2 regions of the Paraburkholderia sp. SEWSISQ10-3 4 genome follow, and region 1 is predicted to be linked to the other one. Evidence: riboswitches for the same ligand, from Rfam matches in the RefSeq annotation. Region 1 holds a riboswitch; the other holds the start of a gene.
The links. Region 1 has a riboswitch for manganese ahead of M0D68_RS03230 (TMEM165/GDT1 family protein). Riboswitches for the same ligand answer to the same signal wherever they lie in the genome.
Positions count from the first base shown of each region.

Region 2: linked by a shared signal. The riboswitch ahead of M0D68_RS29060 (sodium:calcium antiporter) and the one ahead of M0D68_RS03230 (TMEM165/GDT1 family protein) in region 1 are both predicted to bind manganese.

Region 1 is NZ_JALPRI010000001.1:709,654-724,224, reverse strand. It holds gene M0D68_RS03285 (acetoacetate decarboxylase) at 1-538, shown strand, start outside; gene M0D68_RS03280 (3-hydroxybutyrate dehydrogenase) at 567-1,349, shown strand; gene M0D68_RS03275 (patatin-like phospholipase family protein) at 1,360-2,613, shown strand; gene M0D68_RS03270 (hypothetical protein) at 2,805-3,674, shown strand; gene M0D68_RS03265 (iron ABC transporter permease) at 3,726-5,438, opposite strand; gene M0D68_RS03260 (ABC transporter substrate-binding protein) at 5,438-6,403, opposite strand; gene M0D68_RS03255 (ABC transporter ATP-binding protein) at 6,417-7,103, opposite strand; gene M0D68_RS03250 (porin) at 7,106-8,254, opposite strand; gene M0D68_RS03245 (TetR/AcrR family transcriptional regulator) at 8,333-8,911, opposite strand; gene M0D68_RS03240 (SDR family NAD(P)-dependent oxidoreductase) at 9,042-9,776, shown strand; gene M0D68_RS03235 (NADPH-dependent F420 reductase) at 9,880-10,479, shown strand; yybP-ykoY riboswitch at 10,686-10,872, shown strand; gene M0D68_RS03230 (TMEM165/GDT1 family protein) at 10,884-11,474, shown strand; gene M0D68_RS03225 (bifunctional diguanylate cyclase/phosphodiesterase) at 11,759-14,218, shown strand; gene M0D68_RS03220 (hypothetical protein) at 14,261-14,571, opposite strand, start outside.
Region 2 is NZ_JALPRI010000021.1:58,910-73,480, reverse strand. It holds gene M0D68_RS29065 (NADP-dependent oxidoreductase) at 1-502, opposite strand, end outside; yybP-ykoY riboswitch at 663-834, shown strand; gene M0D68_RS29060 (sodium:calcium antiporter) at 935-1,945, shown strand; gene M0D68_RS29055 (HAD family phosphatase) at 2,005-3,063, opposite strand; gene M0D68_RS29050 (hypothetical protein) at 3,706-4,500, shown strand; gene M0D68_RS29045 (DUF1254 domain-containing protein) at 4,538-5,962, shown strand; gene M0D68_RS29040 (DUF1254 domain-containing protein) at 5,991-7,478, shown strand; gene M0D68_RS29035 (transporter) at 7,580-8,551, shown strand; gene M0D68_RS29030 (CatB-related O-acetyltransferase) at 8,833-9,561, shown strand; gene M0D68_RS29025 (carbohydrate-binding family V/XII) at 9,732-12,092, shown strand; gene M0D68_RS29020 (acetyltransferase) at 12,114-12,776, opposite strand; gene vioA (dTDP-4-amino-4,6-dideoxy-D-glucose aminotransferase VioA) at 12,808-13,956, opposite strand; gene M0D68_RS29010 (tetratricopeptide repeat protein) at 14,003-14,571, opposite strand, start outside.

The sequences.
Region 1 (14,571 bases):
CATCTCGGTGCGAGACCAGCAAGGTCGCCTCGGCAACTACACCCATTCGATGTACCTCGACGACGAAGGCCCGATCGCCGGCGGCCGCGAGATCTGGGGCTTTCCGAAGAAGCTGGCTAAGCCGACCTTGAGCGTAGACGGCAACGACACACTGCTCGGCACACTCGACTACGGCACACAACGTATCGCAACCGGCACGATGGGCTTCAAGCATGTGCCGCTCGACATCGAGGTTGAACGCAAGAAGCTTGCGGACACACCGAATTACCTGCTGAAAGTGATCCCGCACGTTGACGGTTCGGCCCGCGTGTGCGAGCTCGTGCGTTTCTATCTGCGTGACGTGAGCGTGCTGGGTGCGTGGTCCGGTCCCGCCGCGCTCGAACTGCATCCGCACGCATTGGCGCCCGTCGCCGATCTGCCGGTGAAGCGGGTGGTCGGCGCGCGGCATGTGATCGCCAATCTCACACTGGATATCGGCGAGGTTGCGCTCGATTATCTCGCCACAACCGAGAGCGTGAAGCTCGCAGTCAATCAATAACGGTCCGTGAACCGATAAGGAACGCAACATGTCGTTGAACAATAAAGTCGCGCTTGTGACGGGTGCAGCAAGCGGTATTGGTGAGCAGTGCGCACGCAAACTCGCTAGCCTCGGTGCTGCAGTGGTGATTGCCGACCTGAATCTCGAGAACGCGCAGAAAGTGGCCAACAGCATCGTCGCCGCGGGCGGCAAGGCGCTGGCGGTCGCAATGGATGTGACGAATGAAGAAGCAGTCAATAGCGGCATCGAACGTGCGGTGCAGGAGCTCGGCAGCATTGATGTGCTCGTGTCGAACGCGGGTATCCAGATCGTCGCTCCAATCGAGGAGTATGCGTTTTCCGACTGGAAGAAAATGCTGGCCATCCATCTGGACGGCGCCTTCCTCACCACTAAGGCGGCAATCAAGCACATGTACGCGGGCGGCAAAGGCGGCTCGATCGTCTACATGGGTTCGGTGCATTCACACGAGGCGTCGAAGCTGAAGTCCGCCTATGTGACCGCCAAGCACGGCTTGCTGGGTCTGGCCCGAGTGGTTGCGAAGGAAGGTGGACCGCGCGGCGTGCGGGCGAATGTCGTGTGTCCGGGTTTTGTGCGTACTCCGCTCGTCGACAAGCAGATTCCCGAGCAGGCCAAGGCGCTCGGTATCTCCGAGGCCGAAGTGGTGAAGAACGTGATGCTCAAGGAAACCGTCGACGGTGAATTCACCACCGTTGAGGACGTCGCCAATACGGTCGCGTTCCTTGCAGGCTTCGAATCGTCTGCGCTCACCGGGCAGTCGGTGATCGTTAGCCACGGCTGGTCAATGCAATAAGGGGTCGCGTATGCGCAGCAGCACAAAAAAAATCAACGGGCAGCCGGATGCGTTTGTGCTGCCGCGCTATGACGAGATCGCCCTGGTGCTTCAAGGTGGCGGCGCGCTGGGGTCTTACCAGGCCGGCGTCTACGAAGGCCTGGCCGAGACCGGTGTGCAACCGAACTGGATTGCCGGTGTCTCGATCGGCGCGCTTAACACCGCCATCATTGCCGGCAATGCGCCGGAAAACCGCGTGGAAGCGTTACGAGGTTTCTGGGATTCGATCTGCCATCCGCTCGACTGGGTTGGCGGTCTGGGTGCATGGATGCTGCCCGGCTTCGGCGCGCAGGACCTGTCGCGCAAGTGGGCGAGTTTGTGGGCAGCCAGCCGCGCGTTGACAGAGGGGCAGCCAGGTTTCTTCTCGCCGCGCAACCCGTTGCCAATGGCAGGTTTCGGCAAGCAAAACCCCAACGCGGTCAGCTATTACGACACGGCCGCCTTGAGGGAAACGTTGTTGAAGTTCGCCGATTTCGATCGAATCAACGATGGCGACATTCGCGTTTCAGTGGGGGCGGTGAACGTGCGGACCGGCAACCTGGTGTACTTCGACAACACGAAAATGCGTCTGGAGCCGGAGCATTTCATGGCGTCAGGGGCGTTGCCGCCAGGCTTTCCGGCGGTGGAGATCGACGGCGAGTACTACTGGGACGGCGGGCTGGTTTCCAACACGCCGCTGACCGAAGTGCTTCGCGATGCGGACCACAAAGATACGTTGGTTTTCCAGGTCGATCTGTGGAGCGCGCGAGGTAATGCGCCGGGAGATTTTCTCGACGTGTCCGAGCGCGCCAAAGATATCCAGTACTCCAGCCGCACGCGAGCGGTAACCAGCATGCTGGCAGATCGTCAGAAGCATGCACGTTTCATCAAGGAGTTGCTCGCGCATGTTCCACCGGATCTGCGCAGGACCGATCCGCTATTCCGTCTCGCTGAAGAAGCAGCCGATGGGAGCGCGATCAATGTGGTCCACCTGATCTACAAGAACAAGCCGTATGAAGGGCATTACAAGGACTACGAGTTCAGCGTCGACACAATGCACGAGCATTGGGAAAGTGGCCTTGAAGACATTCGCGATTCGTTTGCGCATCGGGAGTGGTTCGATGTGCCGAGCCGCGAACAGGGTTTCGTGACGCATGACGTGCATCGCCGGCCTGGCGCTGTGCCGCAGTCCGATCGTGACATGCCAGAACTGCCCCTCGGAGCGGAACGGAAAGTCGCTGCGTGAACAATCACTGACCGGTTCCGCTCCGCTGTTTCAAAGGAGCGGTCGCCGATTAGCAACTTGAATAAGGCGTGATTGCGCGACGAGTCTGTGACGTCGCGCTCACTGCCGCTATTTTTCAGAAACTTCACATCAACGTCACTTCGGATAACTAATGTCACGGTTGCAGTACCCCTTCAACCATGAGAACCGAAATGACAAAGATCAAATGGAATCATGCAGCAGCGCTCGCGTTTTTCGCGGCGTCCCAAGTGGCTCACGCTGGCACGCCGAGCGTAGGCAGCCGCGAATACAAAGTGTTGCTCAATCCCGTTGCGTTCGACAGTTCGCCCGTCGATACAGCCAATCGTTTTTTGACGGATCTTCAGGCGAGTCTCGCGGCAAATGGCTTCGATAGCACGGTCAAGAAGACTTTTAGCGCCGACAACGATCGCACCGTGCTGTACTACGACTCGCCGGGAACCTGCGCCGTTAAGCAGGCCGGCTACTCGATGCGCGAACGCGATGACAGCAGCGGTCGCAATATCGAGTTGAAGTTCGGCTCAGCAAACGAAACCACCTCGGCGAATACGGATGTCAGCGGCAGTTCGTCCAAGGCCAGCAGCAAGCTCGAAGACGACATCACACCGCCCTCGAATCAAACGTACTCGCATTCGACGAACGAACCGCTCTCCAACTCCAAGAACATCAACCACCTGAGCGACATCAACGACCTGTTCCCTACCACCCACGTATTCGACAGCATCAGCAGCCAGTCGCTCGCGCCGGTGAGCGGTCTGTCGATTCATGAGCTGACCTTTGACGGCCCGACCAGCGATCTCGGTCAGGAAGACGCTGACTTCACGATGACCGTCTGGTACGCCAACGGTTCGAGCACGCCGGCGCTCGCGGAAATCTCCTTCGAAGTCGACGTTAACGACAACGGCGTTTTCACCGACAAGGTCACTTCGCGCTCGCAACTGATCTTCAATACGATCCAGGGCATGACGAACTGGGTGCAATCGCCGAGTTCGACGAAGACCGCGTGGGTCTACAAGTATCAGCCGACTTTCTGTAGCCAGTAACAATCGCAGTTCTGCCGCGCCGACGAACCTCGGTCGTCGGCGCGGCGCGATTCAAGGCAGCACGTCTAGACGCCGTGTCCAAAACGACGCCAGCGCAAGCACGGCGCCGCTGATCACCAGCATCAACGTGCCCATCGCCATACCGTCCCCGATCGAACCCTGCTCGAACTGCTGCCAGATGAATACGGACGCGGTTTGCACGCCGCTTGGCGAGAGCAGCAGCGATGTCACGAGTTCGCGCGATGCCACCGCGAAGACGATCATCATCGACGCCGCGAGCGGCGGGGCCACCAGCGGCAAGACGATGCGCCACAGCACGCGGGCTTCAGTTGCGCCATGCACGCGTGCCGCGGCCTCGAGGCTGCCGCCGATCTGCCGCAGCGCCGCACTCGCATAACGCACCGGATAGGGCAGCAGCAGGCAGCTATACGACAGCAGAAGAATGGCCCACGTGTTGTACGGCGTGATGGGCCAGAACGGCAGATTCCACGCGAGGATCAAACCGACGCCGATCACGATGCCGGGCATTGCATGGGGCAGCAAGGTGAGACCGTCGAGCGCAGCGCGTCCAGGCGTGCGTGTTTTGATGATGATCCACGCAGCCAGAAACCCCATTGTCCCCGTCAACACGGCGGTCGCTGCGGCCAGACCAAGACTCGTGAACAAGGCGCCGGCGCCTTCGCCCATCGAGGCGATCGCTGCGAAATGCGCGAGCGTCAGGTTGGACACGCTCAAGCCGCCCGACAACGTACGCACGAAAGACGTCGCCACGATCGCGCCGAGCGGCGCAATCGTCGTACAGAACGCCGCCGCGCCGAACAGCAACAAAACCGGCCACCGCCAGCGACCGAGCTCGAACGGATCGCTGGCAACCGGCTTGCCCGTTTGCGTATCGAAGTCGCGGCCGGCGAGCAGACGCCGTTGCGCCATGAAGGCCGCAAGCGCGGTGAGCGCGAGCAACGCAGAGAGCACCGCTGCGCCGGACAGATCGATCGGCCAATCGGAGAAACGCGCTTCAATCGATGTCACGAGCAAACTGAAGCCGGCACGCGCGCCAAGTGCGGACGGAATGCCGAATTCTTCGATCGCCATGGTGAAGGCGAGTAAGGTGCTGGCGGCAATCGCCGGCGCGGCGAGCGGCAGCGTGATGCGCACGAACGCACGCCGTGGCGTGGCGCCGCACACCCGAGCGACCTGTGCGAGCCGGCCGCCGGTCGACATCAACGCGCGCGAGACCGCGAAATACACCACTGGAAACACGCTCAGTGTCATCGTGAGCGCAATGCCTGCGAACGAAAACAGATAACCGCCGAGATCGAAGCCGGCCAGTTGCTGGAGATACCCGTGCGGCTGCAGAAGCAACATCCAGCCCAGTGCCGCGAGATACGGCGGAATCAGAAACGGCGCGAGAAACAGCAAATCCCATAGTCGCGCGGCCGGCAATCGCGTCAAGCCACGCAGCGCGCCGAGCGGCACGCCTAAAGCGATGCTCGCCAGCGCGACAGCGACGCCGAAACGCAATGTGTTGCCGAGCAGCGGCCACGTGTCGGATTGCGTAAGCGTCGAACGGATCGCCGCAAAGGGATGCGCAAAGGAGCCGTGATTCAACTGCGGAAAGATCGCCTGCAACGCTACGAATGCGATGGGCAACGCAACCAGCAGCCCCAATGTGACGAACAGCGTGCCAAGCGCGGTGGTGCGCCCGACGCGCCCCAACCGCCACCCGCGTCGCGTGAGGCCGCGTTGCGCGATCACGCTGGCCATCAGTGTTCGCCGAACAGCGCGTTAAAGCGTGACAGAACCTCGGCTCGCGACTTCGTATTGCTGCCATCGTCCTGCGGCAGCAGCTTCAGGTCTTTCAGGCGCGGCCGCGGCGAATCGATGTCTTCGCGCGCGGGAATCAGGTAGGCGGCGGCGACCAGTTGCTGACCCTCGTCGGACAGCACGTAGTCGACAAATGCCCGGGCGTCCGCCTGAGCATGCGACGATTTGAGGATCATCATCGGCCGCGGCGCGATCACCGTGCCGCTGCTCGGGAAAATCACCTTGACCGATTCGCCGCTGGCCGCCGCGCCGTACGCGACGTAATCGACCGCGCCGAACACGGCTGATTTTGCCCCTTGAAGCACCGGATTGATCGCCTGCGCATTCGGCCCGAGCACGAGCATGCCGTTCTTGTGCAGGCTGTCGAATAGTGTCCATGCGGCTTCGCCGAGCCGGTCCTGCAGGCCCAATAGCAGATCGAGCGAGGCACCTGACAGCGCAGGATTCGGCGTGGTCACCTGATTGCGATATTCGGGCGCGGCGAGATCGCGCCAGTCGTGCGGCTCGGGCTTGCCCGCGCGTGTATTCCAGACGATGCCAAGCGCCGAGATACCTTGCGCGACGTAAGACGGCGCCTTGAACATGGGCGGCACGTGTGCCGCATTCGGGCTCGTGTAGGGGGCGAGCCAGCCGCGCCGCTCGAGATCCTGGGCCGTATCCCAAGATGCGGAAATCAGGACGTCAGCGTGCGGGTTGCTCGATTCCGCCTCGATGCGCGCCATCACCTTGCCGGTCGTGGCCTGAAACAGGTCGACTTTGACGCCGGTTTTGCGCTCGAAACCTTGCACGAGTTTTTTGCTGAGATTGCCGGGACCGGCAGTGTAGACAGTAAGCGCTTGCACGGAAGTAATCGGCCCGAAGGCAAGGGAAAGGGAACAAACGATAGAAGAAAGTAGCTTATACATTGTAGCGATTCCGTTATCGATGGACAGTCTGCGCTACACGTCCTTGCGCAAGCGTCACGATCGTGTGCGCGAGCGCATCGGCTTCGCTGCGATCGTGGGTCACGTACACGGCGGTCGTGCCGAGTTGCGCGAGGACGGTGCGAATGTCGTCGCAGAGGGTGGCGCGTAATTGCGTGTCGAGATTCGAGAGCGGTTCGTCGAACAGCAGCACGCGTGGACGCGCGACGATCGCGCGTGCCAGCGCGACGCGCTGCTGCTGGCCACCGGAGAGCGCCGACGGGCGGCGCGCGGCCATCTGTTCGAGACCGACGCGCGCCAGCGCTTGTGCGACCGCAGCAATCCGCTCGGCGCGCGGCACGCCACGCATTTCCAGCGGAAACGACACGTTGCCCGCTACCGTCATGTGCGGCCAGAGCGCGTAGTCCTGGAACACCATGCCGAGGTCGCGTGCTTCCGGCGGCACACAGTGCGATGGATCGGCCACGGTCTCGCCGCCGAACATCACACAGCCCTCGTCCGGACGCAGCAGCCCGGCCAACAGCTTGAGCAGGGTGCTCTTGCCGCAGCCGGACGGCCCAAGCAGCGCGAGCGTCGTGCCCGCCGGCACGTCGAGATCGATGCCGTCGAGCACGGTCTGCTCACCGAAACGCTGACGAAGTCCGCGCAAGTGGATCGATACGCTCGCGTCGTTCATTTGCATGCTTAGAACTTGTGGCGGATGCCGGCCATCAGACCGAACTGGTTCTTGCCGGCCACGACGTCCGTGCCGAAGCCGTTCAGACCCAGGTTCGAGCCGTTGCGGTTCAGCGCGTACGCGAGGTTCAGATACAGATCGGTGCGCTTGGACAGGAAGTAGTCCGCATCAACCTGGAACGACCACGGGTCGCGCGACGTGCCATAGAAGTTCTGGTACATCGCCGTGCTGGAGAGCGCGAGGTTCGGCTGCGCGAGCCAGGTCGCACCGAGCCAGTAGAGGCTGGTTGCTTCAACGGGCGATGTGCTCAGCGTGCTCAGGTGCACCGCATGCGAATCGAGGTATCGGTAGCCGGCGTAAGTCGTGACCGTGGAAATTTTGTAGCTTGCTGCGAACGATACGCGGCGATCCGTATCGCCTTCGTAGCCGCCGACCTTCGAGGTATGCGCGGCTGTGGGACTCGTGCTGCCGCCATTTTTCTGGTCGTACACGAGCGTCGCGCTGAACGGGCCGTGCTTATAACGCAGGCCGCCTTCGATCACCCGGGCAAAACGCGTGTCGCCGGCCGGCTGCGGGCCATACGTGACCGCGTCGTAGCCGAAGCTGTATTGCACGATCGCAGTCAGTTCGCCGAAGCGTTTTTCATAGCGAACGGTGTTGTCGAGCCGGTCCGAGAATGCCGGGTCTTGCATCTTGATGGCATAGACCGCGTTCTTCAGCGGGTTGTATTCGCTGACCCAGTCGAGGAACAGGCCGCCCTGGCGGCCCAGCGAGAACGAACCCCAGGTGTCGTTCGCGATGCCTACATAGGCGAGCCGGCCGAACTCGCGGCCGCCTTGCAGCAGGGCGCCGCTATCGACGTTGATGCCGCTTTCGAGCAGGAAGAAGGTGCGTGAGCCGCCGCCGAGATCCTCGGTGCCGGTGATGCCCCAGCGCGAGCCGGACATATCGCCGGACGTCAGACGGGTGACGCTATGCGTCTCGCCTTTCGACGACGATGCGCTGGTGAGATATTCAAGACCGGTATCGACGATACCGTAGAGCGTGACAGACGAGCCGGAAATGGCGGGTGATTCGTCGGCATGTGCGTAGGCAGACAGGCTGGCGCAGACGGCCAGACAGCAGCCTACCGCCGTAGTGCGGTAGGAGTGGTTCACGGATTGTGTCCTCTTTGGGATTAAATGTGAGCCACGAATGTAAGCGGACCTTAAGTCACCAGCGTGACAGGAGGGCCGCTAGAACGCTGCCTTCTTGATATCGTTGCCAGGCCGATTTGCCAGGATGGCGCCCGTAATAACGTGAAAGAGATGATCCCCCCGTGGCGCGAATCCAGGCTGGCCGACGAGCCAGCCGAACGCCGACATCAGGGCGAACAGGTCGACTCCATCGATATCGGCGCGCGCCGTTCCCTCGGCTTGAGCGCGGACCAGTAGTCGCGCGCCCGCTGAACGCAGCGCTGTGCTCGAAGCATGAAGCGCGGAGTCCGGGTCCGCGTGCGCGGTCGCAAACAAGGCGCAGATACCGTTATAGGTACGAACGAATGCAACCCCTTCGCGAAACCAGGACACCAGCGCTTCGTCAGGTGGATTCGACGTTTCGAGTTCGGCTGCCTGCTGTATCAGTTCGTCCACTTTCATGCGCAGCAACGCTTCGAACAAGGCTTCTCGTGTCGGGAAATGGCGAAATAGTGTCGCCAACCCGACGTCGGCCCGGCGGGCGATATCTCGCATGGATGCATCGGCACCATGCTCGGTGACGACGTCACGCGCGACTGCAATGAGATGGTCGTAATTCTTTCTGGCGTCAGCTCGCATAAATTGCCTTGACAAACGGATCAGTGATCCGAATATAATGAACCTGTATCCGGATCAGTGATCCACAAGATACAGCACATTCGTGCAGATGGGAACAGACGCGCAGTACGACACCACGAAAGGAGATGTCATGGGAAAGCTCGAGGGTAAGGTTGCAGTCATCACGGGTGGATCAAGCGGCATGGCGCTGGCGAGCGCCAAGCGGTTCGTTGAAGAAGGCGCCTATGTCTTCATCACGGGCCGGAGGCAGGAGGCGCTCGACGAGGCCGTCAAACTGATTGGCCGGAACGTGACCGGCGTGCGCGGCGACGGGGCCAATCTGGACGACCTCGATCGCCTGTTCGATACAGTCAAGCGGGAAAAGGGCAAGATCGACATCCTGTTCGCGAGCGCAGGCACGGGAGAAGCCGTCCCACTGGGCGAGATTACCGAGCAGCACTTCGATGCGACCTTCGGTCTGAATACGCGCGGAACGCTGTTTGCGGTTCAGAAGGCGTTGCCGCTGTTCAACGATGGCGGGTCGATCTTCATGACCGGGTCAGTTGCTTCGGTGAAAGGTTTCCCTGGTTATGGCGTGTATGCGGCGAGCAAGGCGGCGTTGCGCTCATTCGCACGCACTTGGCTTAACGAACTGAGGGCCAGGAATATCCGGGTGAACGTGCTGAGCCCGGGGCCGATCGCCACACCGATGCAGGACCAGGTTCTCACCGAGGAGGCGAAGCGCATGTTCGAATCCCTGATCCCGCGGGGAAAGATGGGGCGTCCTGAGGAAATTGCGACGGTCGCGCTGTTTCTTGCGTCAGACGATTCGAGCTTCGTGAATGGGGCGGAGTTGTCTGTCGACGGCGGCTTCTCGGCCATCTGAAATCGCGCCGAAAGGCGCGTAGAAGGACCTTTCAACTCGACAAAGATGATCTGATTTGTGTCGATAAATTTGGATTCCTTACAGTACTGAATGGAGAGTCCGCATGAACTATTCGATTATTGGCTTTGGCGCGATAGGCCAGGCACTCGCCCGAGCGTTTGCAAGAAAGAACATCGATGTGACCGTCGCCAGCCGGCGCCCTCCCGAGGCGTTGATGCAACAGGCACGAGCGATCGGCCCCACCGTTGTCCCCGCGACGCTGCAGGATGCAATCGCGTCCGACACGATCTTCCTCGCGGTTCCGTTTTGGGAACATCGCGAAGTCGCGAAGCAGATCCCAACCTGGCAGGGCAAGACGATCATCGACACGACAAATGGTTTCGGTGTTCCCGTTGAAGATCTGGAAGGTCAGCCGTCGGCCGCGGTTGTCGCCAAAGCGTTTACCGGTGCCAGGTTCGTAAAGGGCTTTAACCACCTGCCCGCTGCCGTTCTGGCCGCTGATCCGAGCGTGAATGGCGGCAGCCGCGTCGTGTTTTTGTCGAGCGATGACGAAAATGCGGTGGCACCGGTCGCTGCTTTGGCCGAACAACTCGGTTTCGCGCCGATTGCGCTAGGACCGCTCAAGGATGGCGGCTTGCTTGTCCAAGGCAGAGGGAATACCTGGGGTCAACTGATCTTCAAGGACCTCGTCAAGTTCAAATAGCGGCGCCTCACGACGACGTGACAGCGGCCACGCGCTTCGATGTGGACGCGGGCGCTTCTGGGTAGGAGCGGACGACTCCCCAAAGAAAGAGGCGAACATATCGCGCGCGAAAGGCATTCGTAATAATTGGCGCACGCAGCAATGCTCGACTGCGAAAAGCGCTATTGTGGCGACTTGCTTCTGCGACACATGGCGCGATAGAATCGCGCCTGCTCATTGGGGAGTAGCCGCCTCGAACGCCATGTTCGAGGGCGCACGTCAACATACTTGGCGAGTCGAAAGACCCGCTATGGCGTGCGCAGCTAAATGCCTGGCAAGACCGATGACTCGCATTCCGACCTAACCGGGTCGCCGGAATGCGCGTCATCGCGTTTTTTCTGCGCGGCCCGGATACAACAACCCCCATGCAATCCTTCCTCATTTCGACCAGTGTGGTCGGCCTTGCTGAAATCGGCGACAAGACTCAGCTTCTGTCCCTGGTTCTGGCAGCGCGATATCGCAAGCCCATCCCCATCATCCTTGGTGTTTTTGCCGCTACGCTCATCAACCATGGTGCATCTGGCGCACTCGGCGCGTGGCTTGCGAGCGTTCTGAGTCCAGGCATTCTGAATTGGGCGGTTGTCGCGTCGTTCGCCGTGATGGCGGTGTGGATTCTCGTTCCGGACAAGCTGGACGACGCCGACGCGGTTCTGACGAAAAACTCGATGGGCGTGTTCGGCACAACCGCACTCACATTCTTTCTCGCCGAGATGGGCGATAAAACCCAAATCGTCACGATTGCCTTGGCGGCGCGCTTTCACGAGTTTTTCGGTGTGGTTGCTGGTACGACGCTCGGCATGATGTTGGCCAATGTGCCCGTCATCTACCTGGGACACAAATTTGCGGATCGCCTGCCAACAAAGGCGGTCCACATTCTGGCCGCGATCATCTTCGTTGTGCTCGGTGGCCTCGCCCTCAGGACCGCGCTGTATCCGCAAGCGCATCCGCTGTTCTAGTTCGCGGCTGACGCGCGCACTGCACTGCAGTCCACCCACGCGAGACCTTTAGAAAAAACCGGAGCGTGCCGTTAATAAGCGGTGGTCCGACATAACGTGGACCGGGATCGGAGTCGTCCGTCATTTGCTCGGTTCGGAGTCAACGAACGAACCGAGCGATGCGTCGGATCACGACTTCCGGATGCGCACGTCGTCTACGGGCGGACTGACACTTTCAGTTTCCTTCCGCCCAACCTGCTCGAACAGGTCACCTGGTCGACGTGCCGTTCCACATCGGAGCAATCGTGATCAGACAGAAGGGCACCCAAAGGCGTCGATATCTGTGGCGACGCAACGCAGCAGAAGACCAAGTTGAGCAGACGTCGTCGAACGTGCCCCCCGCGCGCCGCACGGCAGTATTTGGTCTCGTCCTCGTTCTGTTGAGTGTGCCGCTCCTGGCCTTCTGGGGCGCGTATGAAAGTTTGAGTGCCGGTTTCGCCGCGCAAGCCGCCAACGAGGCGGATAACGCTTTCGAGGAAGCCCGCTATAGCGTTGCATGGGAGGAATCGGCCGAGCGCAAGTACTTCCAGGACCCACGCCCGGAGGTTCTTCGCGAGCACCGCGAGGCCGGTGAAGCACTCGACGCGGCGCTAAAGAAGGCAATGACCCTTGAGCCTGACAGCAGCGCGATGCTGCGCGGCCTGCTGGAGAAGCACGCGAAGTATCGATCGTTCGCCAAGCCGATGTTCAAGGCCGTCGACGATCACGATATCGCCAGAGCCAACGAGATCGACGAGGACTCGGCCGATCCGCTCTTCGACGATATCGAGCAAAAGGTTCTCGCAGCAGCAGCACAGCACCGCGACGATGCGACGAAGCAACTCGAACGGCTCGTTGCCGTACAACGGGTCGTCCTGATATCGACCCCTGTAGTGCTGGCGATCGGCGTGGGGCTCGCGCTGCTGTTTCTTCAGATGCTGCGGCGCATTCGCAAGAACGTGGACGCGGCGGCTCAGAACGCGCTGCGCACGAGCGAACAGAGGTTGCAGGCACTTGTCGCCAACACGTCGGATGCGATACTCGTTTCCGACGTCAACGGGACTGTGACTTACGAGGCGCCGACGCGACGACCGGACCCCTTGAAGAACATGGGCCAGCTCGTCGGCACCAGTCTGCTCGATCCGATTCATCCCATCGACCGTCCCACGCTGCAGGGCCTGTTGGAGACCGTATCGTCGACGGCTCGATCCACGAAATCCATCGAGATCCGTACTCGAGGCGAAGGCGACGCGTGGCGCTATATTCAGCTTACCTTGACGAACCTTTTGGACGAACCGGCCGTCGGCGCAATCGTGGCGACCGCGAGCGACACCACCGAAAGAAAGAACTTCGAGGAGCAGCTCGCGCGACGGGCGTTCTACGACACGCTCACCTCGTTACCGAACCGCGCACTGCTGCTGGATCGTATTAGCCAGGCCGAAGCTCGCGCGCGTGAGCGTAACGCGATGATCGGCGTCGTTTTCATCGACCTGGACAACTTCAAGCGGGTGAACGACAGTCTCGGACATCACGTGGGAGACCGGCTGCTGATCGCAGCGGCCAAGCGTCTCGAAGGATGTGTTCGTCCGACTGACACAGTCGCGCGACTGGGCGGAGACGAGTTCGTCATCCTGCTGGAACACTTGGGCAGCGAAGCGACGAGCGAAGGCACCCTGGTCGCGGACAACATTCTTGCGCAATTCAGTCAGCCGTTCGATCTCGACAACAAGCAGTACATCGTCAGCGCGAGCGTCGGCTTGGCATTCGCGCACGCGGGTCGCGGCCGCGGCGATGCCGACACATTGTTGCGGGACGCCGACGTTGCCATGTACCGGGCCAAGAACGGCGGAAAGGGCCGTTATGTCGTTTTCGAAGAGAACATGCACGCTGAAGCAGTCAAGAAGCTGGAGATTGAAACGGACCTGCGTTACGCGATCGAGCATCGCGATCTACGCGTGTATTTCCAGCCCATCATGCAGCTTCAGGAGGCAGGGTTCCGGGAAATGGAAGCGCTCGTGCGGTGGCAGCACCCCACGCGAGGTTTGTTGCCGCCGTCCGAGTTCATTGCGATTGCAGAAGAGAGCGGCCTGATTATTCCGCTCGGACGATACGTACTGGAAGAGGCGTGCCTGCAAGTCGCCCGCTGGCAACGGGAGTTCCCAACAGAACCGCCGCTGCAGATTAGCGTCAATCTCTCGCCTCGGCAGTTCGATGATCCCCACCTCGTTGCCGACGTGGCTGCGGCGCTCTCCAACGCTCACATCGAGGCAGCCTCGCTGAAACTGGAGGTCACGGAGGGTCTGATCATGCGGGATACCGAAAAGAGTATCGAGACGCTCCAGAAGCTGAAAGACTTTGGCGTCACAATCGCAATCGACGACTTTGGTACGGGCTATTCATCGCTCAGTTATCTTCGCAGGCTGCCGCTGGATGTGCTGAAAATCGATCGATCCTTTGTTCAGGGCATTGGCACGAGTGCGGAAGACGATGCGATCGTTCGTGCTGTGATTTCCATGGCGCAGTCTCTTGGACTGTCCGTCACGGCCGAGGGGATTGAAACGAGTGAGCAGGCAAGACTGCTTCGGGAATGGTCGTGCCAGGCGGGACAGGGCTATCTTTTCTCACGACCTCTGCCTGCGGAGGAGTTCACCGCGCTGTTTCGCTCGAGTTCGCCCGGTTCCAGCCGCAGCCATTCTGCGGGTGACTTCACCGTGGAATTGACCTGACCTATGCGTGAGTGGTGTCGGTTGAGCGTGTGTCGTGTTGCCTCACATCATGCCGCCCATGCTTCCCGTGCCGCCTACCCCGGTTCCACCGGTCCCGTTTGTGCCGGTATTTGGCGATGTGGCAATCGGATGTGCGGCCCCCGCCGTCGCGATAAGTGAGACGGCGGCTGCGTCCGGTTCTCCGTTGGCGTCGATTGCGCCAAGAGAGAGGAGCGCTTCGAGATCGCTGTCCTCGCCTGGCTGACCGACAGTGAATGCGGTGGTCAGAAAATTGGCGGTGGAAAGCGTAACACTGTACTTTTGCTGCAGGTTCTGGACGACAGCGGCCTGCGCAGTCAGAACGTTCGTCTGAT
Region 2 (14,571 bases), on a different contig from region 1:
CGAACTGCGCGACCAGCGAGCCGACCGCGCCCGCCGCACCGGACACGACCAGCGTGTCGCCAGGACGCGGCTTGCCCGCTTCCATCAAGCCGAACCACGCGGTGCGTCCCGGCATGCCGAGCACACCGAGCGCAGTCGAAACCGGCGCCGCGTCGGGGTTCAGTTTGGTCAGCTCGCTGTGATGGCATTTGGCGTAGAGCTGCCAGCCGCTATAGGCCGACACCCAGTCGCCCTGCTTGAAAAGCGGGCTCGCCGACGCCACCACTTCACCCACCACGCCCGCCCGCTGGACGATCCCGAGCGGATGCGGCACGTCGTAAGTATTGCGTTCATGCTGCTGGATTCGAATGTACGGATCGACGCTGACGATACGCGCCCGGATCAACACTTCATTCGATGACAAATTGTCGTCGAGCTCGCTTTCGCGCAACTCGTAATGCTCGTCGCCAACGCGTCCTTCCGGGCGCTTGACGTAAAACCACTGGCGATTCTGGTAGTTCATGTGAGGACTCACTGCTGTCGTAGACGGTGAGTGATCTTACCAGCGGGGCGATCACGCACTTGGCCGCCTGACGTCGCAGCGCTGGACGTGCGCGGTGAAACCGGGAGCGGCGCAGGCGCCGGATCCCAAGCTTGTTGAAAGCCGCCCGTCCCGTTAGAATCCTCCGGTCATTGGGGAGTAGCCTTCCTTCATCCATTGAAGGAGAGCGCGTCAACATACTTGGCCTACGGGTCATGGCGCGTTCGACCGGGTCGGTTTGGCGAGACCATTGGCGCACTGCTTCGTTCTGGTCGGACGGGTCGCGGTGCGTCATTGGTTCGTTACTTGCGTCCGACCGCGGAGTTGCCCTGTGAAACATCGTTGTGCCCTGCCAGTCTCCCCACTTGCCCGTCCGCTGTGCCGCTTCCCCTTTGCATTTGCAGGGAGCCACGCATGACCGGTCTCCTGTTCGAACTCGCCATCATGCTGGTCGTCATTCTGGTGGCGGCCGAGCTCTTCACCAACGCACTCGAACATCTCGGCGAGCGTCTCAAAATCTCCGAGGGCGTGACGGGTTCGCTGTTCGCAGCGGTCGGCACCGCCTTGCCCGAAACGCTTGTCCCGCTGCTTGCGATTGCGGGCGGCACGACCGATAGCGCGGTCAATCAGGAAATCGGCGTCGGCGCGATTCTTGGCGCGCCGCTCATGCTTTCCACCCTCTCCACCTTCCTGATGACGCTGGCGATTCTCGGTACGCGCGGCGCCGGCGGCTGGGTCACGCCCGAACGCACGGGTTTCACTCGGGATCTGAACTACTTCCTGTGCGCCTTTGTGTTGGCGGCCGCGGCGATGTACGTGCCGCACGAACAGATGATCGTGCGGGGGCTGTTCAGCGCGGCGCTGGTCGGTGTGTACATCACCTATGTGGTGATGACGTTCCGTGCGTCGAACAAACTGGTCGACGCCGGTCACGGCACCGAAGCACCGGGCAAGATGCTGCTGTCGCGTCTTGGTTTGCCCACCAATCTCGTGACCATCGCGGTGCAACTGGTGCTCGCAGTTGCGTTGCTGGTGTGGGGCGCAGAAGGCTTCATCCACGGCGTGCGGGGCGTGTCGCAGGTGCTCGGCGTCTCGCCGTTGCTGCTGTCGCTGCTGATCATTCCGATCGCCACCGAGTTGCCGGAGAAGGTCAACAGCATCCTGTGGATTCGCCGCGGCAAGGACACACTGGCGTTCGGCAACATCACCGGCGCGATGGTGTTTCAGGGCACGCTGCTGCCCGCGATCGGAATTCTGCTGACGCCGTGGGCGCCGCGTATCGAAGTGGTGACCGGCATCGTGATCACGCTCGCCGCCGCCGCGTGGCTGCGGATCAACGTGCGCGAGCGAGGCGTGCCGGTGTGGGCGCTGTTGGTGTGCGGCGTGTTGTACGCCAGCTATCTGGTCATCACGCTAACCCGCTAAGCGAGTGATGAAAGGCCGGGAAGGCCGCTGCCAGGCGCGGCCTTCCCAACAAGCCGCCCTTAGTTGGACGGTGCCGCAGCCGTTGCCGCGCTATCCGGCTTGAACACCGTTGTCCAGTCATCCTTCATATCGACGACGAGCCAGCCTTTCGTGCCGGCTTCGTCCAGCCCCTTGTCGAGCTTGCCGCTTTTCGCAGCGCGGTCGTACGCATACTCCCGTTCACCGTCGGTGTGATGCAGCAGCGCCGCGAGGCGCGGACCGTCGCCTGCCGAAGTCCATTCGAGCATCGGCACATCGCCGTCCGCGTTGCCGAACGCGATCACAGGACGCCGGCCGATCGCACGGTCGATGGCGAGCGGTTTGGCCGCGCCGTCGACGAGCGTGTCGACCTGCGCAAGCCGGGTCAATGCGACGGCGCTGTTCGTCTGGCTGTACTTGTATTTGACGGTGCTGCCGATCACCTGCTCGGGCGGAATGCCGTACACGCGCTGCGCGATGTCACGGACGAACTCGACATCGCTGCCCGTCACCAGATAGGTCCTGAAGCCGTTGGCGCGCAGGTAGGCGAGCAACTCGAGCATCGGCTGATAGGCGAGGTCGGCGTACGGACGATTGAAGCGCGGGTCGCTCGCGGAGTCGAACCATTCGTGCACGAGCGCGGCGAATTGATCGCTGGTCATGCCTGCATGTGCCGCCGCCAGCACCTTCATCGAGCCGGCGTCGCCGCTCGCCGCGACACTCTTCAAATTGCCTTTCAGAATCGAGCGGAACGGTTCCTGCCGTTTCCATTCTGGATGCCGCCCGGCCACTGTCTTCACGCGTTGCAGCGCGAACACCAGTTGGACCGAGGCGGGTTGCTCCGGCCACAACGTGCCGTCGTTGTCGAACACGGCGATCCGGTCCGCACGCGGGATGAAGTCTTTCGACTCCGGCGTGGTGACCAGCGTGACGAAATCGACAATCGAGCGTTTGGTCGCGGAGTCGTTCCACGACGCAAGGCTTGCGGCGGTCGATGCGCTGGCTGGCGACTCGCTCGCGTCATGGTGCGGTGTAACGGTGCAAGCGGAAAGAACCACAACGGTCAAAGCAATGCAGTACCGGTGCATCGTGCGAATCATGAAAGCCTCATCAAAAGCGGTGGATCGAACTTTGAGCGAGCGCAAGTCTAATGGGACACGGCGATTGTTGCAGCCCATTTTGTTGCTTTTTTGAGCGGGGACGTCAATGCCGGTAATTGCAAATGGTGTATGCCGCTATGCGGCTTTTATGCAGTAAGCAAACAAATGCTCAAAACTATGGCAATTGTGTGGAATAAGAATGGCGGCCAAAATCTAACTCCGTCCGAAATTGCGTAGCTTTCTATCGTGTTACAAATTTATCTCTGTAATCTCGTGAAACGTTTGCTACCATTCCGCCACAACACTCCCAGATTGTGAATTTCTTACCTCCGCATGCGTCGTTTGGTGCGGCGTCTCTTGAGTCTGAAAGGAGCGTCCATGCAAGCCCTGTATCCGGCCGTACTGTCTTTCCAGCTTGCTCGAGAGACTTAGCGCGAATTAATCGCGTATCTCATTCGCTTTGCATATTTCCCCGTTGCGCGTAGCCGCCGGGGCGGGCGAACTTACACCCGCGATTAGCTCGAATTAGTTCGCGCTAGTTCGACACAATTCGAAAATACGAATGCCATTGCTTTTGCTTTATATGCATTGGGCAAAAGAATGCGTTCGCCTATAAGAAATGCCCATAGACGAGGTGCGGGAATGGGTTGTAAAGGCGTGGTTAGTTCGGCTGCGTTATACGCTGCCTCGGCGATGTTGTCGCCGGCGTTCGCTCAGGCCTCGGCCGACGAGGCCAATAAAAGTAATAACCCGCTTAATCTGGCAGCCTCATTCAACATCCAGAATTACTACACGCCGAGCGTGTTCGGCGCCAGTGCGCATACCAACGATCTGCTCTTGCGCCCCACCGTGCCGATCGGCCCGAACAGCCTGATTGGCGTGCCGGAAATCTTCCGCGCCACAGTGCCGGTCAGTACGCGGCCCGATCCGAGCGGCGGCTACAACACCGGTCTCGGCGACCTGAATCTCTTCGACATCTTCCTGCTCTCGCAAGGCGACGTGCAGGTCGGCGTCGGCCCGCTCGTGACGATGCCGACTGCCACGGACCCCAGCCTCGGCACCGGCAAGTGGCAGGCCGGTCTTGCCGCTGTCGCCGTCAGCGCGACGAAGGCGCGGCTCCTCGGCGCACTGGTGCAGTGGCAACACTCGTTCGCCGGGCAAAGCAGCCGGCCCACCACACAATCGCTCACCGCGCAGCCATTTGGCATCTTCAACCTGCCGGGTGGCTGGTACATCCGTTCGACCGGCACCTGGACCTTCGATCTGCAGCATGGCAGCTATTACATCCCGGTCGGGCTCGGCGCCGGCAAGGCGTGGAAAGGCGGCTCGACCATCTACAACGCGTTTATCGAGCCGCAATACTCGGTAGCGCATTCCGGCGCCGGCGTGCCGAAGTTCACCATCTTCGCCGGGCTGAACATGACGTTCGGCAAGTAAGCACAAAAAACCAAGCATAGAAACAGAGGGCTTAACCATGACCTTGTTCAACCGCCTGCGTATTTGCGCAGTCATCGCGGCCGTGTCACTGACCACATTGCCGCATACGCAAGCCGTCGCTCAAGCGAGCGCCCCCACTGCGGCGACAGCGGCTGTCACCGCCTCGCCTGAAGAAGCACGAGCGATCGCCAAAGACGCGTTCCTCTACGCGTATCCAATGTTGTTCAACTACAAGACGCTTTACGAGCAGGCGATCGATTCCGGCTCGAAGTCTTATGTGGGCGGCTTCGGCAAGTTCCGCAACTACTCGCATCCGTACGGTCCTGAGAACAAGGACATCGTCACGCCGAACAACGACACGCCGTACTCGTGGGCGTGGCTCGATCTGCGTCGCGAGCCGTGGGTGCTGACGGTGCCCGCGGTGCCGAAAGAGCGCTACTACGTCTTCCAGTGGATCGACCTGTACACCTACAACTTCGCGTATGTCGGTTCGCGCGCCACGGGCAACGGCGCGGGCCACTATCTGTTCGCCGGCCCGAACTGGCACGGCGATACGCCCAAGGGCATCGACAAGGTGTTCCGCTCCGAGACGGACCTGATCCTGACGCTCGGCCGCACTGCGCTCAATGGTGCGAGCGACGTCAAGAACGTCGAGGCGATCCAGAAGCAATACAAGCTCACGCCGCTGTCCACCTTCGAACACGCGGCTGCACCGCCGCCCGTCGCGAAGCTTGATTTTCCGAAGTGGGATGAAGCGAAGGCGACTTCGGCGGACTTCATCGCGTATCTGAACTTCATGCTGCAGTTCACGCAGCCGCCGGCGCCGTCCGAGCAGGAATTGATGGCGCGTTTCGCGAAGATCGGCATTGCGCCTGGTGCGCCGTTCGATCCGGCCGCCTTGCCGCCGGAAACGCGCGCCGCGCTTGAAGCAGGTGTCGCGGACGGTAAAGCCGCATTGGCGGACGCTGAAAAACACACCACCGGCTCGTTCAACCTGTTCGGCAGCCGTGCGGATCTGAAAGACGACTACACCACCCGCGCCGTCGCGGCGGCGATGGGGATTTACGGCAACACGAAGGAAGAAGCGGTGTACGTCGGCACGCGCGTGAACAGCGAACACGCTCAACTGCTCGGCTCGCAGCCGTACGTGTTGCACTTTGACAAGAAGGACCTGCCGCCCGCGAAATTCTTCTGGTCGATGACGTTGTACGACCTGCCTGCGCGCCATCTGGTCGCGAATCCGATCAACCGTTACTCGATCGGCGATCGGACCAAGGGGCTGAAGTACGGCGCTGACGGCTCGCTGGATATCTACGTGCAGAACACGTCGCCGGGTGCGGACAAGACGTCGAACTGGCTGCCGGCGCCCACCGGTGCGTACACGCTCGTCATGCGCATCTACGGCCCGGACGAGAAGGTGCTCAACGGCGACTGGAAATTCCCCGAGCCCCAAAAGCGCTAAGCCGCGCATGGACGAACCTGAGGACAATATGAATAAGAAAACCGCGACATGGGTCACGGCCGCCGTACTGGCGTCGGTCGCCGCGCCCATTCTGGCGAAGACCCAGCAAGACCAATCGGTCCATGCAACGGCCACCGCGGCGTCCGTACCGGGCCCAGTGGCCGGCTACGCGATCTCTGAAGAATACGCACGGCTGGTAGCGCGCCAGACCTACTTCTGGGCGTGGCCGATGGTGAACGTCTACGGCCGCCTGCTGGCGATGAAGAAGGTGCCGCAGCCGGGCCTGAACGGCGGCATTGTGCCGGTCGCACCACCGAATCATCTGTCGATGCTGCGCGACTACATTCAGCCGCAGGAGCGATTTGTCGCGTGTCCGAACCAGGACGTGGTCTATGGCTCGTCGATTCTCGATCTGAATAAGACCCCGGTGGTCGTGCAGGTGCCCGATTTCGGCAAACGCTTCTGGGTCTATCAGGCTGTCGATCTGCGTACCGACGGTTTCGCGAGTCTCGGCAAGATGTACGGCACACGTCCGGGCTTCTATCTCCTGACAGGTCCTGACTGGCACGGCCCGGTGCCGAAGGGCATCCGCCAGGTGTTCCGCTCGTCGACTGGGGTCGGCAGTTTCATTCCGCGCGTTTTCATGGACGACACGCCTGAAGATCGCGTGGCCGTGCAGCCGGTGCTCGCGAAGATTGGCCTGTATCCGCTCGCCGAATACGATGGCAAGGTCAAAGAGACCGACTGGTCGAAGTTGCCGAGCTTCGGTGAGGCCGGTGGTGCTGCGGGCGGCAACGCCGAAGAGATCAAGTGGGTCGATCCAAACCGCTTCTGGGACATGCTGTCCACCGTGCTCGACGAGACGCCGCCGCAACGCGGCGAAGAGGCGATCTACGCGCAGGCGCGCGGGTTGATCGCGGCAGCGCAGAAAGATCCGGCGATCAAGGCCGCGATTGTCGACGAAGGGACCAAGGCCGAAGCGGATCTGGTCACGCCGTTGTTCAACTTCAACACCTTTGGCAAGCGGCTGCCGGCGAACTGGAACACCGTTAGCAACGGCGCCGCCTTCGGCACGGACTACTTCACGCGCACGGCGGTGGCGAAGTCGAACATCTTCGTCAACAAGCCTAACGAGACCAAGTATTTCTACGGCGATGCCGACGCTTCAGGTCAGCGTCTCGATGGCAACGCACGCTACACGGTGACGTTTGCCAAGGATCAGTTGCCGCCGGTCAAGGGCTTCTGGTCGCTGACGCTGTACAACTCGCATCACTTCTTCTCGCCGAATGCGCAGAACCGCTACTCGCTCGGCACCAAGAACAAGGACCTGAAGTTCAATGCAGACGGCTCGTTGACGCTCTACGTGCAGAACACGAGTCCAGGTGACGACAAGGTCTCCAATTGGCTGCCGGCGCCAGCCAATGAAGCGTTCTCGTTGTACGTACGTGCCTATTGGCCGCAGCAGCCGGCGCTCGACGGCAGCTGGACGCCGCCGCCGGTTAAGCGTGAACCGTAAGAAAACACGCCGATGCGCACGCGTGCGGCTCGCCGCCGCGGTTTGTCAAAACCTTGTTCCGCAAGGTGGAAGTGCGGAAAGTTAATTTCGTGAGGATGACTATGAGTCGCACAAACCGTTTGTCCGCAAGCCGGTCACTCGCCAGGTTGTGCACGGGTGCGCTTCTCACCACTGCCGGCGTGGGTCTTTCGCAGCAAGCGTGGGCGACTGAAGGTGGCATCGGCAGACCGATAACCGGCATGCAGGTTACGCCGTACGCAGGCGTCGTACCGCCCACGGACGACTGGATCGTGTCGGCCACCACGATCTATTACGAAGGCTCGCTCGGCGCGAGCAAGACGATTCCGATCGCCGGTCAGATCACGGCGGGCGTCGACGTCACGGCGGTGTACACCATCCTCAACGCGGTCAAGACGTGGGGCATTACGCTGGGCGGCTGGAACTTCGCGTCCTCGTTCGGGGTGCCAATTCAGTACACCAACATCTCGTCGTTTCACGGCCGTTTGCCGAATGATCACGGCACGCAGTTCGCCGATCTCTTCTTCACGCCGGTGGTGGCGGGCTATCACCTGACCAAGACCGATCACATCGCGTTCAGCGTGCAGATTTACGCACCGACCGGCGCCTACAGTTCGAGTCGCCTCGCCAACGCTGGACAGAACACGTGGACCTTCACGCCGACGGTCTCCTACACGAAGCTGTTCCCGAAAGAAGAGATCGAGCTGTCGTTGAACTACGGTGTTGGCTTCTACACGCCGAACAGCGACACGCACTATCACAACGCACCGGTTAGCGTGCTCGACCTGCTCGCGCTCAAGCGCTTCGGCAGCGGCTGGGGTGTGGGTGTCGTGGGCGGCTATATCCAGCAGCTCGGTCATGACAGCGGCGGAGTAGCCGATGTCATCGGCGGAAGTCAAGGGCACTCGGTGGGTATCGGGCCGATGGTCACGTGGTCGGGCAAAGTCCAGAAAACGCCGGTGTCGGCGTCGCTGCGTTGGGTCAATGAATTCAACGTCAGCAACCGGCCTAAAGGGAATGCGGTCGAACTGTCGATCAGCGCGACCTTCCAGTAACGGGGCATGCATCTGGTGATCCGCCGCTCCTCGTGTGTGCCGCTTCCCGTCGACGTCGCGCACGGGCCGGGGCAGAACGCGTTTTATGTGCAAGTGGGCAGCGCATGGCGCTGATCCGCGCAATGTGGTTACGCATCGAACTGGTCGTGAAATGCGGTCCTAATCGGCAAAGTGCATTTCTGTGCTCGCCGATATGCTGTTCATGACCATCGTCGGCTTTTGCGACCTCAATGTTGAGGCGTGGCTGGCGACGCGATGCGAACCACCTTTTGCGGACCATCATGAACGTAACCACATCAGACGACTTTATTGGCGTTCAAGCTCAACACCCTTTTTCGAAGGCTTTTATCGTGCTCGGGTATCGGGATGGATCGATCTCGACGATCCCGAACAACTTCTTTCGCGACTGGCTGGATGAAGAAGCAAAGGTTGGGACTTTCTCGATTGGCAAGTGTTCGGGAATCGGTGTCGGCTCAATCGCCAAATATGACGCAGGGTTGCAGAAGCTTGTAGTCGGAAAATTCGTCGCAGGTGGCTTGAGACTGAAGTTCCTGCTGAATGGGCAGCACGACATGCGGACGATTTCAACGTCGATGCTGAGCGCCTTCGGCAGTGGGCTAAACAACGTCCCACCGCCTCAATACGGCGACACAGTAATCCGTAACGATGTATGGATCGGCGACGAAGCGATGTTTCTTGGCGGTTCCACGATTGAAAATGGCTGCGTTATCGGTGCAAGAACCGTGGTACCGCCCAATTTCAAAAGCGAACCCTATGGCATCTATGTGGGCAGCCCCGCACGCCTTGTTCGGTTCCGTTTCTCCGAGCGTATCCGCGAGAAGCTTCTTGAACTTGAATGGTGGGACATGTCGATGCCTTGGCTGCAAAAAAATAATGACCGTTTTCTCGTTGACTTAACGGTAGACGAGGGGCGGTCGATGGAAATCCTGACCGAGTTGCTGCGCGCAAAAAGCCAGTCCACTGAGGCGATGGCCGCGACGAAAACTTGATGCGTCTGCACCGAGCAGGATGGCATTGCTTGATTGGAGGTCATGCGGACGGCGAGCAGGAGCGAATTCGCATCCTTGCCGATCAGCGGGGCCCAGTTGATTTGCCGACTGGGTCCGCCGCGTCTGATGACCGGTCTATCCCGCCGTCAATGCTCATGGAGCGATGCACAATGAAAACTACGATGAAGCGGTCTTTGCAGTTGCTCGCGGGTGTCTGCACGTCGCTTGCGGTGACACTCGCCACACCCGGGCAGGCGCTCGCCGCCGCCGCGGTGCAGCCGCTGCCGACCGTCTGGCCGCGCGACTTCGATAGCGCACAGCAGCGCATCGAGTTGTATCAACCGCAGGTGGAAGTGTGGCAGGGCAACCGGATCGAAGGCCGCGCCGCTTTCGCGGTCGGCGCGAAGAGCGCCACGCCGAACTACGGCGTCGCGCATTTCACCGCGCGGGCTGAAGTCGACAAGACGAGTTCGACAGTGCAACTGCTCGATATCGTCTTCGACCAGGTCGACATGCCGGCTACGCCCTCCGCCGCCGCTGGGGTGAAAACTGCCTTGCAGGCCCGCATACCCAAAGACGGTCTCATCACCTCACTTGAACAACTGCAGGCCAGTTACGCCAGCACCCACGAAGGCAGCGAACCGGGCCTCGCGGTGCAGAACAACGTACCGAACATCATCTTTGCCGAACGTCCCACGCTGCTCGTGCTGGTCGATGGCGACGCGAACTGGCGTGCGCTCGGCGACGCGCACTATCAACGCCTGATCAATACGCGAGCGATGCTGCTCAAGGACGCGAGCGGCGCTTTACATCTGAATGCCGCGGGCTATTGGTACGAGGCGAATTCGCTCGGCGGTCCGTGGCATCTGAACGCGACACCGTCGAATGAGCTTGTCGCCGCGGCGAAAAGCGCGCAGACCAATCTGAAGTCCGATCCGATGCTTCCCGCCGATGGCAAAAAGCCAGCGCAGGCGCCGGACGTGGTGGTCGCCGCGCAGCCGGCCGAACTGGTGGTGACGAACGGCAAGCCGGCGCTGCAACCGGTGAAGGGCGTGAATCTGCTCTCCGTCACTAACGCCGACCACGCGCTCTTCGTCGAGCCGCGCGACAATCACTACTACCTGCTGCTGTCGGGCCGCTGGTTCACCGCAGCGGGCCTCTCCGGCCCTTGGACTTTCGTCGACGGCAAGAGCCTCCCCGCCGATTTCGCAAAGATCGCTGCCGACGACCCGCACGCGAATGCGCTTGTCTCCGTGCCCGGCACACCGCAGGCCAAAGAAGCGGCGATTGCAGTGACCATCCCGCAGACAGCAACCGTATCGCGCAAGACCACCACGTTGAAGGTGGTCTATGACGGCGCGCCGAAGTTTGTCGGGATCGCGGGCACGTCTTTGTCGTATGCAGTGAACACGGCGACGCCGGTGATCCAGACGGCGCCGTCGCAATTCTTCGCGGTCGCCAACGGGATCTGGTTCACCGCGAACGCGGCGAGTGGCCCGTGGCATGTTGCCGATACCGTACCGGCCGCGATCTATACGATTCCGGCCGCTTCGCCCGTGCATTACGTGACCTACGTTCACGTTTATTCGGCGACGCCGGATACCGTGGTGGTCGGTTATACACCGGGCTACATGGGCGTGGTTGTCAATGCGGACGGCACCGTTGTGTACGGCACGGGCTATGTGTACGCGCCGTATGTCGGCGACGTCTACTACGGCTACCCGGCCACCTATGGCTACGGCGCCGGCTTCGCGCTCGGCACGACAGTGGGCTTCGCCTTCGGCTTTGCGATCGGCGCCACGTGGGGCGCGCCGTCGCCGTACTGGGGGCCGTATTGGGGCGGCGGCCCATGGAGCTGGCAATACGCGAACGTCAACCAGGCCAATATCTACGGCCGCTGGGGGCAGGGCACCGTGACGCACGCGAGCGGCTGGAACGGTTGGACTGGCAATAGCTGGGCCGGAACGGCAGCATCCGGATTCAATCCTTATACCGGTGGCCACTTCCAGGCGAGCCGTGGCGCGGTCGAGAACGCGTACAACGGCAACTTCGCCGCCGGGCGGCAGGGCTCGTTCAGCAATCCGTCGACGGGACGCAGCGGGGCGGCGCGCGGTGGCGTGGTCGGCAATGAAGGCACCGGCGACTATGCGGCGGGTAGGCAGCGCGCCGGCTACAACGCGCAGACCGGACGCTACGGCGCGGCAGAAGCGGGCGTGACCGGCAACGCGTATTCAGGCGATCACGAGGCGGGCACGAAAGGCATCGTGGGCAATAAGGACACGGGCAAGGCTGTCGCGTGGAATAACGGCAATGTGTATGCGGGCAGCGACGGCAACGTCTACCGGCATGATCAGGGCGGTGGCTGGGAGCAGCACAGCGCGGATGGCTGGCAGCCGGTTCAGCCGAACGCCAGCCAGACGCAGCGGCTCGACTCGCTTAAGCAGGGGCACGATCTTGGGAATGCGCGAGCGAGTGGGCAGTTTCAGCCGCAGCGGCATTTTGGCGGCGGAGGCGGGCGGTTCAGGCGGTGAAGCGGGGGCGGCAGATTCCGACTAAAGATATTTGTCACCCTGCTGGCGATCCCGGATTTTCTTCGCGGGGTTTCCGTACGTCACTGAAAAAGCGTCGACTGCCTTCAGAACGATTGATCCGGCGCCCACCACGCTGTGCTCGCCAATCGTGATTCCATGGCGCAACACCGCGCCGATGCTCACGGCGGCGTGGCTACCGATGCGGCAATTGCCGCCGGTGGTCACGCCAGGCGCGAGGCTCGAAAAATCCTCCATCACGCAATCGTGGTCGAGCGATGCCTTCGTGTTCACAATGCAGAACCGACCCACGCGGCAGTCGGCATTGATAACAGCGCCCGCCATGACAACCGTGCCGGCGCCGATGCTTGTCCCTTTGCCGACGCTCGCTGCAGGGTGCACAGCACTCACGAAGGGTAATTGCGGGCAGACGTCGGCCACTTTGGCGACCACTTTGGCGCGAACGCTGTTATCGCCGATCGCTACGATGACGCCCTGCAGATCGTGTTCGGCGGTCAATCTCGCCAGATCGGACTCGCCGCCAAGGACCGGATAGCCGAGGGTCTCTTCGCCAGTCACCCGAAAAGCGTCGATGAGCCCGGCGATCCGGTAGCGCCCCTGCTTTTCAACGATGTCGATAACGACCTTGGCGTGGCCGGAAGACCCGACAAGCACGATGTTTTGCATTGCCCATATTCCGCTTTAAGACCGGCTCAAATCATTGAATGCCGGCGATGATGCTGACAATGCGTTCAACCTGTGCCGGATTCAGATCGGGATAGATCGGCAGGCACAAGATCCGTTTCGATGCCGCGCTGGCGGCACTCAGATTGTCCTTATGCGACGACGGCAGGCCTCGATACATCGGGAATTCGGAAATCAGCGGGTAGAAGTAGCGGCGCGCATAGATATCGTGTTGCTTAAAGTGGTCATACAGTGCATCGCGGCTGATTGGAAAATCGTCTTCGACCTGAACGGGAAAGTACGCGTAGTTCGCGACTTTTTCGCCCGCGTCCGACAGGCAGCGAATGCCGGGCACCTCTGCCAGCAACTCGCGATACTGCGCGTCGATCGCCTTGCGTTTTGCCAATGCGTTGTCGACGTGTTGCAGTTGCAGCAGTCCGAAGGCTGCATTGATTTCGCTCATCTTGCCGTTGATGCCGGCGGCCACAACGGTCACCTCATCCACGAAGCCGAAGTTCTTCAGATGGTCGATACGCTGCTTCGTCTTCGCATCCGGGCAGATGATCGCGCCGCCTTCGAATGTGTTGAAGACCTTGGTCGCGTGGAAACTGACGATCGACAGATCGCCGTGCTTGAGCACGCTGCCATCTTCGGTTTGCACACCGAACGCGTGCGCGGCGTCGTAGATGACCTTGAGGTTGTAGTTGTCGGCGATCTTCTGGATGGCCTTCACATCACACGGATGGCCGTAGCAGTGCACCGGCATGATGGCCGTGGTTTGCGGTGTGATCGCCGCTTCGATCTTCTCCGGGTCCAGATTGAGCGTGTCCGGATGGACGTCCACGAAAACCGGCTTGATGCCGTTCCACAGGAGCGAATGCGCGGTCGCTGCGAAAGAATAGGGCGTCGTAATGACTTCGCCATTGATGCGCAGCGCCTGCAGCGCCGTCACGAGCGCCAACGTGCCGTTTGCGAACAACGCGAGATGCTCGACACCCAGATACTCGCAGAGCGCCTTTTCGAGTTGCTGATGGAACGGTCCTCCATTGGTGAGGATCTTGCTGTTCCAGATCTTTTCGAGGTACGGCATGAACTCGGCCAGCGGCGGCAGATGCGGCTGGGTCACATAGATGCGTTCGTCGTCCAGCGACGCGATCGCACGAAGAGGAGCGCTTGAGCCCATGGTTTCCTCGCTACTGTTTTTTGGTCCGGGTCACGTTTGACGGACGTTATGCGGTATGAACCGGATCGCCGCTTGCTGCTCGCGGATCGTGTGCGCTGAAGGCCGCCGGCGCCAGGTCGGCGCACCAGCGCTGCCACATCGTGCGAAATGCGCGTGAAAGGCTTTGTGCGACAACTTCCGGCTGGAACGGCGCCGACTGCATGCAACGCTCGCGCAACGCCGTGCGAATGCTGGCGAGCGCGGGAATGTCGGAAGCAAGCTTGACGCCCTTCGCCACGAAATCATCCGCATCTTCGGCCGCAAACGCGTCGAGACCCGCATGGGCGAGCCATGCCGTCGCTGCCCGGCTTGCCATTGTCCTGCCGGCTATCGTCAGCGTAGGCGTGCCCATCCACAACGAGTTCAGAACGGTCGTCGAACCGGTATAGGGGAAGGTGTCGAGGCAGATGTCCACCTGAAAGTGTTGTTGCAGGTAGACCTCTACGCGGGAACGCGGACGGAAAGTCAGGCGGTTTCGTGAAATGCCTTCGTTGACGAACCAGTTGATGAGGTTTTCGTCGCCTTCGTCGCCGTTCATCGAACCGAGCACCATCCGGGCAGTGGGCAGCTCGCGAA